DNA from 2 places in the Pengzhenrongella phosphoraccumulans genome. Region 1 is predicted to be linked to the other one. Evidence: riboswitches for the same ligand, from Rfam matches in the RefSeq annotation. Region 1 holds a riboswitch; the other holds the start of a gene.
What was found. Region 1 has a riboswitch for cyclic di-GMP ahead of VTA80_RS02420 (hypothetical protein). Riboswitches for the same ligand answer to the same signal wherever they lie in the genome.

Region 1 (7,710 bases):
GGCGGCACTGACGCTGCTCGCCCTGATCGCCTGGTGGCAGGCGGATGGCGCCCGGGCGGGCGTGCTGCTCGGTCGAGCGCTCGACGGCGACCCGGACCACCGGCTCGCCCTGCTCCTGACCGAGGCGCTGGCGCGAGGGCTGTCGCCGGGGTGGATCCGCCGCCCGGCGTAGGCGCCCGGGCGCCCCTGCCGCCGGCCCGAAAGTCGGACTTCGGTCCTCGGCGAGAGCCGACTTGCTCAGGTACCGTCGGATGAGCGGCTCGGGCCGGCAGGAGTGCAACGGAGGACACATGAGCATCGTGGTCGGCTACCTCGCCACTCCTGAAGGTCGATCGGCGCTGGAGGCGGCGGCACTCGAGGCTCAGAGTCGCTCGACCCGCCTCGTCGTGGTCACCAGCTGCCAGAAAGGCCGGGACGAGCGCGGTCGGCTCGCGGAGGAGCAGGAGCTCGACGAGGTCCGCCTCGATCTCGACAAACGGGGCATCGCGCACGAGATCCGGCTGGTGGCGAGCAGCCGCGACGTGGCCGAGGACCTCATCACCGCCGCGGAGCAGAACGACGGCTCGCTCATCGTCATCGGGCTGCGCCGACGCAGCCCGGTCGGCAAGCTGATCTTGGGCGCGAACGCGCAGCGCATCCTGCTCGGTGCGCCCTGCCCGGTTCTCGCAGTGAAACCGGCACTTGTGGCAAATATGGCCATGGAATGATCCGCGAGGCCCACTCGTTGGGCAGGTCGAGCCCCTCTGAGGCGGTCATCGGCGAGGCGTAACACGACCCGGCCGGTACAATATCGAAGTACCCGGACCACGATTCCGGGCTAAGCGCTGCCGAAAGGTCGTTCGTGTCGTCCCTCCCCACAAGTCCTTCACTTCCGCGCGAGTTCGAGCACCCTGCTTTGCAGGACCTCGTCGTGCGCGGCCGCACCCACGGCACCGTGGACGCAGAGTCGTTCCGCACCGCATGTGAGTCCGCCGAGGTCAACGACGCGAAGCGGCTCAAAGCCGTCTACCGCGGCCTGTCCTCAGCCGGCATCGCGGTCTCCGAGCCCATCGTCGCCAAGACCACCAAGGTCAAGGCGCGGGTGGCGGCTGCCACCACCACCGCACGCAAGACCACCAAGGCCACCGTGAACCCCGAGGGCGACGACTCGGTCGAGTCCACCGTCGCGGCCAAGAAGCCGGCCGCCGCGAAGAAGGTCCCCGCCGTCAAGCGGGTGCCCGGAGCGAAGAAGGCTGCCGCGCCGTCGGCCGCCGTCGAGACGAGCCCGGCCCCGGCCGTGCGAAAGCCGGCCGCCAAGAAGGCCGTCTCCGCGCGCGCCGCCAAGCTGGCCGCGAGCCGCGAGGCCAAGGCGGACGCCGAGTCCCGCGAGCAGGACTCCGAGCGTGCGACCGACAACCACACCGAAGAGACCCCGGTCAAGGCCAAGCCCGAGGACGAGTCCGAGGACGCGGGTTACACGTACTCCGACGCCGACGACGACGACGCGCCTGCCCAGCAGGTCGTCACTGCTGGCGCCACGGCCGACCCGGTCAAGGACTACCTCAAGCAGATCGGCAAGGTCGCCCTGCTGAACGCCGAGCAGGAGGTCGACCTCGCCAAGCGGATCGAGGCCGGTCTGTTCGCCGAGGAGCGCCTCAACTCAGGCATCAAGCTCGAGCCGAAGGTCAAGCGCGAGTTCGAATGGATCGCGTCGGACGGTAGGCGTGCGAAGAATCACCTGCTCGAGGCGAACCTGCGACTCGTCGTCTCGCTCGCCAAGCGGTACACCGGGCGCGGCATGCTCTTCCTGGACCTGATCCAGGAGGGCAACCTCGGCCTGATCCGCGCGGTCGAGAAGTTCGACTACACCAAGGGCTACAAGTTCTCCACGTACGCGACGTGGTGGATCCGCCAGGCGATCACCCGCGCCATGGCCGACCAGGCCCGCACCATCCGTATCCCGGTGCACATGGTCGAGGTCATCAACAAGCTGGCGCGCGTGCAGCGGCAGATGCTCCAGGACCTGGGCCGCGAGCCCACCCCGGAGGAGCTCGCCAAGGAGCTCGACATGACGCCCGAGAAGGTCGTCGAGGTCCAGAAGTACGGCCGCGAGCCCATCTCGCTGCACACCCCGCTCGGCGAGGACGGTGACAGCGAGTTCGGAGACCTCATCGAGGACTCCGAGGCCGTCGTCCCCGCGGATGCCGTCAGCTTCACGCTCTTGCAGGAGCAGCTGCACCAGGTGCTCGACACGCTCTCGGAGCGCGAGGCCGGCGTGGTGTCGATGCGGTTCGGCCTGACCGACGGTCAGCCCAAGACGCTCGACGAGATCGGCAAGGTCTACGGGGTGACGCGCGAGCGGATCCGGCAGATCGAGTCCAAGACGATGTCGAAGCTGCGCCACCCGAGCCGTTCGCAGGTGCTGCGCGACTACCTCGACTGAGTCGAGACCGACACTGCGGTGTCATCCAGGCCTGACCGCGCTTTCCGCGCCTCCGGCCGAGGATGACACCGCATCGTTGTGTCAGCCCTCAGGTCACCTGTCGGAACGGCAGACCACCCCGACGCAGGGGTTCGGGTTGGATCGGCTGGTGTTGCCGCCGCGGTCGGTGACCCCGGCGGCGTCGATGCCGCGGTCGGCGTTCTTGGACGTCGAGTTCTTCGCCACCCGGACGAAGGCGAGCAGGGCCGGGGTCGGGACGTCGGTGTCACCGCCGATGAGGAAGGCTCGCGCGGTGAGCCCGTCGTTGCTGCTGGTGTAGTCGCCCAGCCCAGCGTTCCCGTTCCCGCCGCGCTTGAGTGCGGCCCCCGCGTCGGTCGAGGCGCTTGGCGCGGTCTCTCGGGCAGCTGCGGCGCGCGCGCGATCCGCGTCGGTGTGGGCGAGGAGCCCGGCGTCCCGGCCGGTCGGCCCGGCGGTCCTGGCGGAGCTCGCGCCCGGGGTGGAGCCGTTGCGCGACAGGTCGTTGTGCTCCACGAAGATCGGGGGGCCGCCGGCCGGGCAGGGCAGCGACAGGTCGCACGTGACCGTCAGATCGATGCCCGATCCGCCGCTCCGGCTGATGTCGTTGTGGGTGATGCGCACGTTGTCAAAGGTGGGCGACTCACTCTCCCCATCTCGGACGAGGACACCCGCGGTGCTGGAGTAGGTGATCGTGTTCCGGGTGATCGTGGTGTTGTTGAGTCCGAGGAGGTCCTCGTTCCAGAGATTGACGGCGATGGCGTTCGACCTGAACCGGTTGTCTCGGATCGTCACGTTGCTGTTCTGCGTGATGCTCACGGCGGTCTGGGTACGGGTGAAGGACGAGTCGGAGACCGTGCCGCCGTCACCGAAGTAGAAGGAGAGCGCGACCGACGAGGACAGGTCGTGGAACGTGCTCCGCTTGACCGTGAAGTCGCTCCCGGCCTCGATGTAGAAGTCGGGGACCGGATCGAGACCGAGCGCGGTGACGTCGAGGTTCTCCATCCGGCCGTGGTTCCCGAGCCAGAAGATCCCGTCGGTGCGCAGCTTGCCGTCGTGAAGGGCGACCCCGTCGACTTCGATGGGAACAGCGGGGCTGCTCAGCGTGTGGTGGGCGAGGTTCACGTCGGCACCGGCGCCGAGCAGTGTCAGGTCGCACTCCGCGTCTTTCGTCAGCCTGTAGTGCCCGTGCCCCCGGTCCGAGACTCCGGGACAGTCGCCGAAGCCGGTGGCGTGGGCGGCGGTGGCACCCGAGAGCAGAAGTGCCGTGGCGGCGCAGGCCGTGGCAAACGTTCTTAGTTTCATGGTGGGGCTCCTCTGAGGGCGGCGTCTGTGGTTCCGGCCAAGTCAGACGTGTGCCCCCAATATGGGCGCATCGAGCCGGATCCGCCCGATGTGGCGATCAGCTCACGGCGACGGTGCGTGGCGACCGGTGGTTGCGCTCTCATCGGGCGAAGGGGTCGGCTTAGACCAAATGGGGCAAACGTGAGCGCACGGTATCCGTGGCGGCCGTCGTTGGGCTACCTTTACGTCGTCAGCGAGAAGTGCAAACCCGCCGCGAGGCGGGGACGCAAAGCCACGGGGCCCAACGGGGTCAGCCGGGTTACCGAACGACAGGAGCAGAAGATGAGCAGCCTCAGCGGTGCCCGCCCCGAGAACGCCGCAGGCGGTCCTTCCTCCCACGCCGAGACGATCCGTGCCGACATGGCCGCCAGCATGCCTGCGCGGCCCATGGCCGGCTCGTCGCTCGATGCCCTCGTCCGGCGTCAGAACCCCACCGTCAACCCCGGTCAGCGACTCGGCTTCGTCCCGGCCCAGGTTCGCTGACGCAGACCGGCTCGCACCAGTCTTCACGCAGAAGGGCCCCGTCCTCGCGGACGGGGCCCTTCTGCGTGTGTGGTCGGATCCGGTCAGTTCAGATCGGTCCTTCAGGCAAGCGCGAAGATCAGTGCGCGCTTCCGAGACCGGCGCCGTGCTCCTCCAGGAGTCGCGCGCTCTCATCTTGCACATGGGTAGCCAGCGTCGAGAACTTCGGCGCGTGCTCGCGAGCGTGGTGGGCACAGAAGAGCAGCTCGCCGCTCGTCATGAGGACGCGCACATACGCCTGCGCGCCACAGCGGTCGCAGCGGTCGGCTGCGGTCAAGGGCTGAGTCATTGTCGCGTTCACAAATACATGTAACCATCCGCCCGCCGATCCGATGCCACCCAACTGGGTGAGTTCGCTACCCGCGAAGTGAAAAGAGTGATTTTCACCCCAAAAGTGGACATTCTGCGGGCCTTGCGGCATGGCGACACGGTGGAGTCGGTGCCAGCGATTACGCTCGGACATCGTGTCGACCGTATCCACGCAGTCCAGCTACACCGCCCGGCATCTCTCCGTGCTCGGGGGTCTCGAGGCGGTCCGCAAACGCCCGGGGATGTACATCGGGTCCACCGACTCGCGCGGGCTCATGCACTGCATGTGGGAGATCATCGACAACGCGGTCGACGAGGCGCTGGCCGGCTACTGCGGCCGCATCGAGATCGTGCTGCACGCCGACTCCTCGGTCGAGGTCCTCGACGACGGCCGCGGCATCCCGGTCGACATCGAGCCGAAGACCGGCCTGACGGGGGTCGAGGTCGTCTTCACCAAGCTGCACGCCGGTGGCAAGTTCGGCGGCGGCTCGTACGGGGCCTCGGGTGGGCTGCACGGGGTCGGTGCGAGCGTCGTCAATGCGCTCTCGTCGCGCCTCGACGTCGACGTCGAGCGTGGCGGCAAGGTCCACCGCATGACGTTCCACCGCGGCGTGCCCGGGGTGTTCACCGATCCGGCGTCAGGCCCGTCGCCCGAGTCGCCGTTCGCGCCGTTCGTGTCGGGTTCCGAGCTCGTCGTCGTCGGCAAGGCGCCCAAGGCCCGCACCAGCACCCGCGTGCGCTACTGGGCCGATCGCCAGGTGTTCCCGGCGAACGCCGTGTTCTCGCTCGACGAGCTCGTGACCCGGGTCCGCCAGACGACGTTCCTGGTGCCCGGCCTCGCGATCACGGTGCGGGACGAGCGCCGGCTCGCGGGCACCCCGGGCGCCGACGCCTCGCACACCGAGACCTTCCAGCACTCGGGCGGGACGGTCGACTTCGTCGACTTCCTCGCTCCGGACGCGCCGCTGACCGGCACGTGGCACCTGATCGGCGCGGGCAGCTTCGTGGAGACGGTGCCCGTACTCGACGAGAAGGGCCATCTCACCCCGCAGGCGGTCACCCGCGAGTGCCAGGTCGACATCGCGCTGCGCTGGGGCACCGGCTACGAGACCGAGATGCGGACGTTCGTCAACATCATCGCGACGCCCAAGGGCGGCTCGCACCTCGCCGGGTTCGAGGCCGGGCTGCTGCGCACGCTGCGCAAGGCGGTCGAGACGAACGCCCGTCGCCTGAAGATCACCGCCCGGGGCGACGCCGAGCGGATCGAGAAGGACGACGTGCTGGCCGGCCTCACGGCGGTACTCACCGTGCGGCTCGCCGAGCCTCAGTTCGAGGGCCAGACCAAGGAGCTGCTCGGCACCGCGCCGGTGCGCGCGATCGTCGCCAAGGTCGTCGACACCGAGCTCGCCAAGCTCCTCAACGCCACGACGCGGGACCAGAAGACCCAGGCGACGATCCTGCTGGACAAGGTCGTCGCCGAGATGCGCGCGCGGCTCAGCGCACGCAAGCAAAAGGAGATCTCGCGCCGCAAGAACGCGCTCGAGACGTCGTCCCTGCCGGCCAAGCTCGCCGACTGCCGCAGCGACGACGTCGACCGTAGCGAGCTGTTCATCGTCGAGGGTGACAGCGCGCTCGGCACGGCCAAGCTGGCACGCAGCTCCGACTTCCAGGCGTTGCTGCCGATCCGCGGCAAGATCCTCAACGTCCAGAAGGCCTCGATCACCGACATGCTCAAGAACGTCGAGTGCGCGGCGATCATCCAGGTGCTCGGCGCCGGGTCGGGCCGCTCGTTCGAGCTCGAGGCGGCCCGCTACGGCAAGATCGTGCTGATGACCGACGCCGACGTCGATGGCGCCCACATCCGCACCCTGCTGCTCACGCTGTTCTTCCGGTACATGAAGCCGATGGTCACCGCCGGGCGCGTGTACGCGGCGGTGCCGCCGCTGCACCGGATCGAGGTGATCGGTGCCGGTTCGCGCAAGAACGAGTTCATCTACACGTACTCCGAGTCCGAGCTCGCCTCGACGCTGAAGAAGCTCGAACGGTCCGGCAAGCGCTACAAGGAAGACATCCAGCGGTACAAGGGCCTCGGCGAGATGGATGCCGACCAGCTGGCCGAGACGACCATGGACCCGCGGCACCGCACCCTGCGCCGCGTCACGATGCAGCACGCGGTGGACGCCGAGCGGGTCTTCGAGCTGCTCATGGGGAGCGACGTCGCCCCGCGCAAGGACTTCATCGTCGCCGGCGCGCTCGAGATGGACCGCAGCAAGATCGACGCGTAGGCGAGGCGTGGCGGTACCGAGCTCTCAGGTGATCGAGTCCGCGTGCCGATGATGGGGAGATGAGCACGTCCGCGCCCGAGCCCGCCACCCCGTGGTACGCCCTCATCCGTGGGTTGAGGCAGCAGGTGCGCGACGGGACTCTGTCGTGGTGGCGGGGGCTCAGCGTGATGGGTGCCCTGCTGCTCGTGCCTGCCGGGACGTTGGCGGTGGTGAGCTACCTCGCATCACTCTTCGTCGTGGGTTTCGCCCGAGGCGGGACCGGGCAGGACTTCCAAGCGGAACCCGGCGTGGCCGTCGTCGTCGTCGCGGCCGCGCTCGGGCTGATGACGGTGGTCGTCGTCGCGGTCGGCGCGCGGTGGTTCCGGCGGCGTCTGACACGGCACCGTGCCCGGATGCAGGGTTGGGCCGACGCGCACGGCTGGGCCTACACACCGAGCTCGAGCCTCCTGTCCAGCCGTTGGAGCGCGCCGGGTTTCCGTGGCCGCACCCGGGCGACCGACGTGCTGACCCGTGCCACGCCACGCGGTGAGGTCACGTCCCTGACCCTCGGGCCGGGCGCGGGCGAGGGCGGCTGGAGCAGGCATGCTGTGATGGCCGTGGGCCCCCGCTGGTTCCCCGCGCTGATCCTCACCCCGACGACTGGCCGGGACCGCGCCGCGCAGGCCTTCGGCGGTCAAGACATCACGGTGGAGTCGTACGACATCAACGCTCGCTGGCGCATGCGGTGCGCGGACGAGCGGTTCGCCCACGAAGTGCTCCACCCGCGGCTGCTCGAGCGGCTCGACCGCGCGGACGTGTCCGGGCTGTGCCTTC
Region 2 (7,710 bases), 200 kb from region 1:
TTGATGCGGCCCTCGCCGATCACCTGGGAGAACAGCCGTCCGTCTTCGTCGCGACGGAGCGCGACGCGCACCTGCCGGCCGCCGACGACGCGCACCGTCTCGGCGTGCACGACCGACGACTGCACCCGCTCGCGCAGCGCCCGGGCGAACGCCGGCTGGCGGTTGTTCAGCAGGTGCAGCCCCTGCGAGGTGCCGTCGATCCAGCCGACCGTGATGGTCTCGGTCTCCGGGTCCAGGCTTGCCCGGTCGACGTCGGACCACGGGCGGCGCTGAATCGCGGGCTGCTGACCCTGCGGACCGGTCGCCGCCACGTACAGCGCGAGCCGGGAGGCGACCGCCCACCCGCCAGTGATCTCGGCGGACGCGAGCACGGTGTCGCCGTGGCGCAGCTGCAGGGCGGAGCGGACGTCGGGCGGCAGGGCGGTGCGTCGGGAGAACAGAGGCATCCCCCCACGGTACTGGGCGGGCCCCGCCAGGTACACGAGGACCTGGTGCGCGGGTCAGGCGGGAAGCCCTGCGAGCGCGCGGATCGCGTCGGCCGACATGCCGGGGGAGACCAGGTCAGCCGCCGAGACCGCCATCGCGCCGGCGGCCGCACCCAGGCGCAGGCAGTGCCCCAGGGGGCGGCCCTCGAGATGGCCGAGCAGCATGCCCGCCACGAACGCGTCGCCGGCCCCGTTGGTGTCCGCGACCGCCGGCACGGGCACCGCGGGTACCTCGAGCCAGCCCTCGTCCCGCCCGAGCGCCACCGCCCCGCGGGCGCCGCGGGTGCACACCGCCCACCGGGCGCCGGCGGCGATGCGCGCGGCCAGGAACTCGCGTGGGTCGGGCAGGCGGTCGTCGCTGACCACGACGACGTCGGCCGCCGCGGCGAAGTCCCGATGGAACGCCTCCAGCCCGTCCCAGTCGTGCAGGTCGCACCACACGGGCACACCCGCCGCCCGCGCGAGCCCGAGGAACCCCCGCGCATGCTCGGCCAGGTCGACGACGGCGACCGCCGCCTCGCCGAGCGCGGCGAGGACCGGGTCGGGGACGGCGCCCGGGTCGCCGGGGGTGTCCAGGTAGATCGAGACGCGCGAGCCGTCGTCGGCCATGAGGTTGAGGTGCCGTTCGGTCGCACCCGGCACGTCGGTGGCGGCCAGGGTGAGCCGGGGATGGGTGAGGGCCGTGCGGACCCGAGCGGCGGCGGCGTCGTCCCCGAGCACCGTGCGCAGCGTGACGTCGACGCCGAGCTGAGCCAGGCCGAGGGCCTTGCCGGCGGACGTGCCACCGAGGGTGTCCCGGTGACCTGCGGCGAAGAGGGTGGGGGAGCCCGCCTCGGGCAACGCGGCGACGCGGACGATCAGGTTCCAGGTCGCCGGTCCGGCGACGACGACGAGAGGCATGCCTGGACCGTAGCCCCGGTACGCTGGCCCGCACGGGGCAGTAGCTCAGCCGGTCAGAGCAGCGGACTCATAATCCGTCGGTCGTGGGTTCAAGCCCCACCTGCCCCACTGCGTTCGACGTGCAGTTCTTCCGCCGAACTGCGCGTTCGCTGCGGGTTTCGGCCCTGTCGGAGTCGGCGACAAGCCCCGCTCATCCTCGGTGGATGACGCAGGATCGCGGCGGGTCGCGGACCTTCGAGAGATGCCACTCCATGAGCGTGACGAGATCCGTGGGTTGATGTCTGAGTCGGTCTTCGGCAGCGGCGCGCTGCGCGGCCAGATCCCCAAGTACGCCTTTCCTCCTGGGGGCGCGCCGGCCGATGACGCGTTCCAACTGGTGGCCGACGAGCTGATGCTCGATGGCAACAGCCGGCAGAACCTGGCCACGTTCTGCCAGACGTGGGTCGAGCCGGAGGTCCACCGGCTCATGGAGCTCTCGATCGACAAGAACATGATCGACAAGGACGAGTACCCGCAGACGGCAGAGATCGAACGCCGCTGCGTGCACATGATGGCCGATCTGTGGAACGCACCCCCGGGCGCCAACCCGGTCGGGGCGTCCGCGATCGGGTCGTCCGAGGCCTGCATGCTCGGCGGGATGGCCGCCAAGTGGCGCTGGCGCGCCCGACGCAGGGCAGCCGGCAGGCCCACCGACCGGCCCAACATGGTGTGCGGACCAGTGCAGGTCGTGTGGCACAAGTTCGCGCGCTACTGGGACATCGAGATGCGCGAGGTCCCGATGGCACCTGGCTCCTACGCCATGACCGCCGAGCAGGTGCTCGAGCGGGTCGACGAGAACACGATCTTCGTCGTGCCGACGCTCGGCCTGACGTACACGGGGGTCTACGAGCCGGTCAAGGAGATCGCCGAGGCCCTTGACCGGCTCCAGGCGGAGACCGGCCTCGACGTCGACCTCCATATCGACGCCGCCAGCGGTGGCTTCCTGGCCCCGTTCTGCGCGCCGGACCTCGAGTGGGATTTCCGGCTCCCGCGGGTGAAGTCGATCAGCGCCTCCGGCCACAAGTTCGGTCTGGCGCCACTGGGGGTCGGCTGGGTGGTGTGGCGCGACGCGGCCGAGCTGCCCGAGGACCTGATCTTCCACGTGAACTACCTCGGCGGCGACATGCCGGTGTTCCAGATCAACTTCTCCCGGTCCGCCGGGCCGGTGGTCGCGCAGTACTACGACTTCGTGCGGCTCGGCCGGGAGGGCTACCGGCAGATCCACGACTCCTGCTACGACACCGGACAACTGATCGCCGACGCCATCGGGAAGCTCGGTCCGTTCGAGATCCTGTGCGCCAGCGATCCGGCGACGGGGATCCCCACGGTGACCTGGCGGATCCGGGAGGGTGAGGACCCCGGCTACACGCTGTTCGATCTGGCCGACCGCGTGCGCATGCGTGGCTGGCAGGTGCCCGCGTACACCCTCACGGGCACGGCGTCGAACATCGCGGTCCAGCGCATCCTGATCCGCCAAGGCGTGAGCCGAGACATGGCGATGACTCTCCTGGACGACCTCCGCGACGCCATCCAGCACCTGCACGTGCATCCCGTGACTGTGCCGATGACGAAGGAAGAGTCCAGCGGCTTCAACCACCTGTGACCGGTTCGACGGTGCGGGGGAGTGCCTCGGGGCAGGCCGTGCGGTGGATCGCGGCACAGTTCGCGGTGGGTTCCGCCTGCTTCGCGCTCGGTGCGCTGCCTGGGTACGTGGACCTGGTGGGGCCGCAGGCGGCGGGCGTCACGTTCTTCGTCGGTTCGTTGTTCTTCACCTCGGCGGCGGCACTGCAGGTTCGCGACCTCGGCGCGTCGAGCGACCGAGCGACCCGGGCTGCAGGCCTTGTCCAGCTCGCCGGGACACTGCTGTTCAACGTCAGCACGTTCGCGGCGCTGCGGCAGGGGCTCACCGCCACCGAGGCCGACCGCCTGGTCTGGACGCCCGACGTCTGGGGCTCGCTCGCGTTCCTCGTGGCCAGTGGGCTCGCGTTCGCCGACGTCCCCCGACCGTGGCTGCGCTGGCGGCCGCGTGACCGGGCCTGGGCGCTGGCTGCGGCCAACCTGGTGGGTTCGATCGCGTTCGGCGTCTCGGCGGTCGCCTCCCGGGTGGTTCTGAGCACAGACACGTTGCGAGATGCCGAACGGGCAAACCTTGGCACCTTCATCGGGGCGCTGTGCTTCCTCGTGGGCGCCATGTTGCTGATTCCGCGCTCGCCCAGAATCGGCGAGGTGAACCGCTGACGGCGCGGCCCTCGTGGACCGGCCGCTTCCGGGCACCAAACGTCCCATGCTCGAGCAGCGACCTGCCGGCCGGATCGCCCGCGCGCAGGACGATGGTCCATCTTGTGGACGCACCACATTTCGGGCAGGTTGAGCCGATGGTCAAGATGGATGAGCACCGCGCCCTCGAGCACATCTGCGAGCGCCTCGTGGAGCGGTTCCCGGAAGTGTCTGCCGCCACGGTCCGGCACACGGTGCGCGAGATTCACGCCCGGTTCGACGGGCGGGTGCGCGACTACGTGCCGGTGCTGGTCGAGCGCGAGGCCCGGGCGCGCCTGACGACCCTCGTGGCTTCCCTGAACTGAGCGCCGAAGACAGCCCCCACCGGGGCGTCCGGCACGACAGCTGCGAACTCCGGATCGGCTGCCGATCCAAGAACTCTTCAAGTATGACCTTTGTCACATTTGCTGTGACTGAGGTGGTCGCCGTCCCCGGTTTGGCCCCGAAAAGAGATCGGACACCTCGCCTGCACAGGGCGAGGTGCCCGATCTGGAGCAGTGGACCCGCGCCCACCCGTCCCGCTCGCGCCTGGACGTTGACAAGATTTTAGGGCAAGCGGGGCGATCTTGCCCAGTGAAAGTCAAGATCGAGTCATCTATTTTGCTCAACCTTGCCCGGGCGGGCCGACGGCACGAGACCGATGCCACCGCCGGCGACGAGTGGGTCGAGCGAGGTTTGGACGGTCGGCGAAGGTAGTTGCAGAGATGTCCTTTTCGGTGCATGATGTCCCTTGTCAGCGAAACCGCAAACCCGTCGAAAGGCGGGGACGCAAAGCCACGGGGCCTATGGACCAGCCGAGCTACCGAACGACAGGAGAAATCTCATGAACACCCCCTCCACCCCGCGTGCCTTCGGTGCTGCCGACTCGCACATCCCCGGCGGTGCCCTCCTGACCCCGTCCGAGGTCGCCACGATGTTCCGTGTCGACCCGAAGACGGTCACCCGGTGGGCCAAGGCAGGCAAGATCTCCGCGATCCGCACGCTCGGTGGCCACCGCCGCTTCCACGAGGACGAGGTTCGCCAGCTCCTCAGTGGCGTGCCGGAGCAGCGCAACTCGATCTGACGTCGACGCCGCGTGGGCGCGGTCGATTGCGCCCACGCGAACCCGATCTACCTCGTTCGTTGACGACGCCTCCGGCCTGATGTGCCCTGGCGACGAGGGCGCTGACCCCCGTGGACCACGCCTGCGGTGGCAGCGATCCCCGTCGTGGGAGGATTAGGCCATGGCAATGAGAGAGATCCGCACGGTCGGCGACCCGGTCCTGCGCACCCCGTGCGAACCGATCACGACGATCGACGCCCGGGTGCGCTCCTTGGTGGAGGACCTGCTCGAGACCGTGGACCACGAGGGCCGCGCCGGCCTCGCAGCAAACCAGATCGGCGTGAGCCTGCGGGCGTTCTCCTGGAACATCGAGGACGAGGTGGGCTACGTGCTCAACCCGACCATCGTCGAGCTCTCCGCGGAGGACTACCAAGACGGCGACGAGGGCTGCCTGTCGGTCCCCGGCCTCTGGTACCCGACCAAGCGGGCCTGGTACGCGCGGGTCGTCGGCACCGACCTCGACGGCAAGGAGGTCTCGGTCGAAGGGACCGAGCTCATGGCCCGTTGCCTGCAGCACGAGGTGGATCACCTCGACGGCATGCTCTACCTCGACCGCCTCGAGCGGTCCGTCCGGAAGAAGGCGATGCGCGCCATGCGGGAGCAGCTCTAGCCGTCACGTCGCCACATACGGCATGATGTGCCGTAGTTCACTGGTCAGTACACCTCCCGTCACGGGATGCGGTCGTTGGGGAAGACGAACCTCGACCCGTCAGGAGGCCCGACATGACCGGTGTCATCACCCGTGGTGTGCTTTTTGTGCACTCGGCACCCCGTGCGCTCTGCCCGCATATCGAATGGGCAGCGGGCGGGGTATTAGGCGTGCGCATGACACTGGACTGGACCGAGCAGCCAGCGGCTCCCGGCATGTTCCGGGCAGAGCGCTCGTGGCAGGGTGAGCAGGGCACCGGTGCCCGCCTCACCTCGGGGCTGCGCGGCTGGGCCCACCTGCGCTACGAGGTCACCGAGGAAGCCAGTCACGGGGCCGACGGCGCCCGCTGGAGCCACACGCCCGAGCTCGGCATCTTCCACGCCGCGACCGACGTGCACGGCAACATCGTGGTGCCGGAGGACCGGATCCGCGCGGCGCTGGAGCACAGCCGCGACCCCCTGCGGATGCGGTCCGAGCTCGGTCTCGCCCTAGGGCAGGCGTGGGACGACGAGCTCGAACCGTTCCGGTACGCCGGCGCGGGTGCGCCGGTCCGCTGGCTCCACCGCGTGGGCTGACGCCCGCGAGGCTCAGGCGTTGGTGACGACCAGGGCCACGTTGTGGCCACCGAAGCCGAACGAGTTGTTGATCGCCGCGAGCTGACCCGCCGGGAGCTCGCGCGGCGTGTTGCACACGAGGTCGAGACCGAGGTCGGGCTCAGGCTGGGTCACGTTGATCGTCGGGGGAGCCAGCCGGTCGCGCAGCGCGAGGATCGTGAGGATCGTCTCGACCGCGCCGGCCGCCCCGAGCAGGTGGCCCATCAGCGACTTGGTCGCGGAGAGCACGACGTGGTCGGTGTCGGCCCCGAACAGGGACCGGATGGCGCGCGCCTCGATCATGTCGCCGACCGGGGTCGACGTGGCGTGCGCGTTGACGTGCACGATGTCCGTCGTGGTCAGCCCGGCGTCGGCCAGGGCGTCCCGCATGGCCGAGGTCTGGCCCGCGCCGGTGGGCTCGGGAGCGGCGATGTGGTACGCGTCCGAACTGGTGCCCAGGCCGGCGATCCGGGCGAGCACGGTCGCGCCGCGCGCCGCGGCGTGCGCGGCACTCTCCAGGACGACGATGCCGGCGCCCTCACCGAGGACGAAGCCGTCCCGGGTGATGTCGTAGGGGCGCGAGGCGCCCGCGGGGTCCTCGTTGCGGGTCGAGAGGGCCTTCATCGCGGCGAACGAGGAGATGGGCATCGGGTGCACCGCGGCCTCGGTGCCACCGGCGATGACGACGTCGGCCTTGCCGTCGCGGATCATCTGGGTGCCGTAGGCGATGGCCTCGGCGCCGGAGGCGCAGGCGGAGACGGGCGCGTGCGCGCCGGCGCGGGCGCCGAACTCGATCGAGAGGTTCGCGGCGGGGGAGTTGGGCATGAGCATCGGGACCGTCATGGGCAGGGCGCGCCGGGCGCCCTTCTCCTGGATGGTGTCCCACGCGGACAGGATGGTCCACACGCCGCCGATGCCGGAGCCGACCACGGTGGCGAGGCGATCGCCGTCAACCACGGGCGAGCCGGCGTCGGCCCAGGCCTCGCGGGCGGCGATCATGGCGTACTGCGCCGAGGGGTCCATCTTGCGGGTCTCGGGGCGGGTGAGGATCTCGGCGGCCGGGACGGCCAGGGTGCCGGCGAACGAGACCGACATGCCGTACTTCTCGGCCCAGTCGTTCTCCAGGGTGCGCACGCCGGACTTGCCGGCGAGCGCGCCGGCCCACGTGCTTTCAACGTCCCCACCGAGCGGCGTGGTCGCGCCGAGTCCGGTGACGACGACGTCGATTGCGTTGCTCATGACTGCTCCTGGGGGCCGGGGACGGAATCCGGGTCGGGCGCGCGCCAAATGACGGCGAGCGCCCGACCACGGGACGATCGGGGAGCGGGCGAACTACGCCTGCGCGCCCTGGATGAACTTGATGACATCGCCGACGCTCGAGAGGTTCTTGACCTCGTCGTCGGGAATGCGTACGCCGAACTTCTCCTCGGCGAGCGTGACGATCGTCATCATCGACAGCGAGTCGATGTCGAGGTCGTCGGTGAAGGACTTCTCGGGCAGGACGGAGTCGGTGGGAAGACCGGTCTCCTCGCTGACGATCTCGGCCAGTCCGGCCAGGATCTCCTGCTCGGTGTTCGCCATCGTTATCTCCTTGGGGTAGGTCGTGCGGAAACTCGTGCGGACGGTAGAAAGTCTCTCAGGGTAGGACGACGACCTGCGCCGCGT

Region 2: it holds a riboswitch for cyclic di-GMP, as region 1 does, so the genes downstream of both, VTA80_RS03390 (BldC family transcriptional regulator) here and VTA80_RS02420 (hypothetical protein) in region 1, are expected to answer to the same signal.

The regions. Positions count from the first base shown of each region.
Region 1 covers NZ_CP144210.1:493,801-501,510, reverse strand. The annotation lists gene VTA80_RS02440 (DUF4192 domain-containing protein) at 1-172, shown strand, start outside; gene VTA80_RS02435 (universal stress protein) at 291-707, shown strand; gene VTA80_RS02430 (RNA polymerase sigma factor) at 842-2,422, shown strand; gene VTA80_RS02425 (right-handed parallel beta-helix repeat-containing protein) at 2,516-3,742, opposite strand; cyclic di-GMP riboswitch class I at 3,973-4,048, shown strand; gene VTA80_RS02420 (hypothetical protein) at 4,064-4,264, shown strand; gene VTA80_RS02415 (hypothetical protein) at 4,383-4,592, opposite strand; gene VTA80_RS02410 (type IIA DNA topoisomerase subunit B) at 4,723-6,897, shown strand; gene VTA80_RS02405 (hypothetical protein) at 6,957-7,710, shown strand, end outside.
Region 2 covers NZ_CP144210.1:692,639-700,348, reverse strand. The annotation lists gene VTA80_RS03420 (hypothetical protein) at 1-446, opposite strand, end outside; gene VTA80_RS03415 (carbohydrate kinase family protein) at 501-1,385, opposite strand; tRNA gene VTA80_RS03410 (tRNA-Ile) at 1,420-1,493, shown strand; gene VTA80_RS03405 (glutamate decarboxylase) at 1,663-3,027, shown strand; gene VTA80_RS03400 (hypothetical protein) at 3,066-3,662, shown strand; gene VTA80_RS03395 (three-helix bundle dimerization domain-containing protein) at 3,800-4,006, shown strand; cyclic di-GMP riboswitch class I at 4,435-4,508, shown strand; gene VTA80_RS03390 (BldC family transcriptional regulator) at 4,525-4,764, shown strand; gene def (peptide deformylase) at 4,925-5,413, shown strand; gene VTA80_RS03380 (DUF3145 domain-containing protein) at 5,527-6,027, shown strand; gene VTA80_RS03375 (beta-ketoacyl-[acyl-carrier-protein] synthase family protein) at 6,040-7,284, opposite strand; gene VTA80_RS03370 (acyl carrier protein) at 7,378-7,626, opposite strand; gene VTA80_RS03365 (beta-ketoacyl-ACP synthase III) at 7,682-7,710, opposite strand, start outside.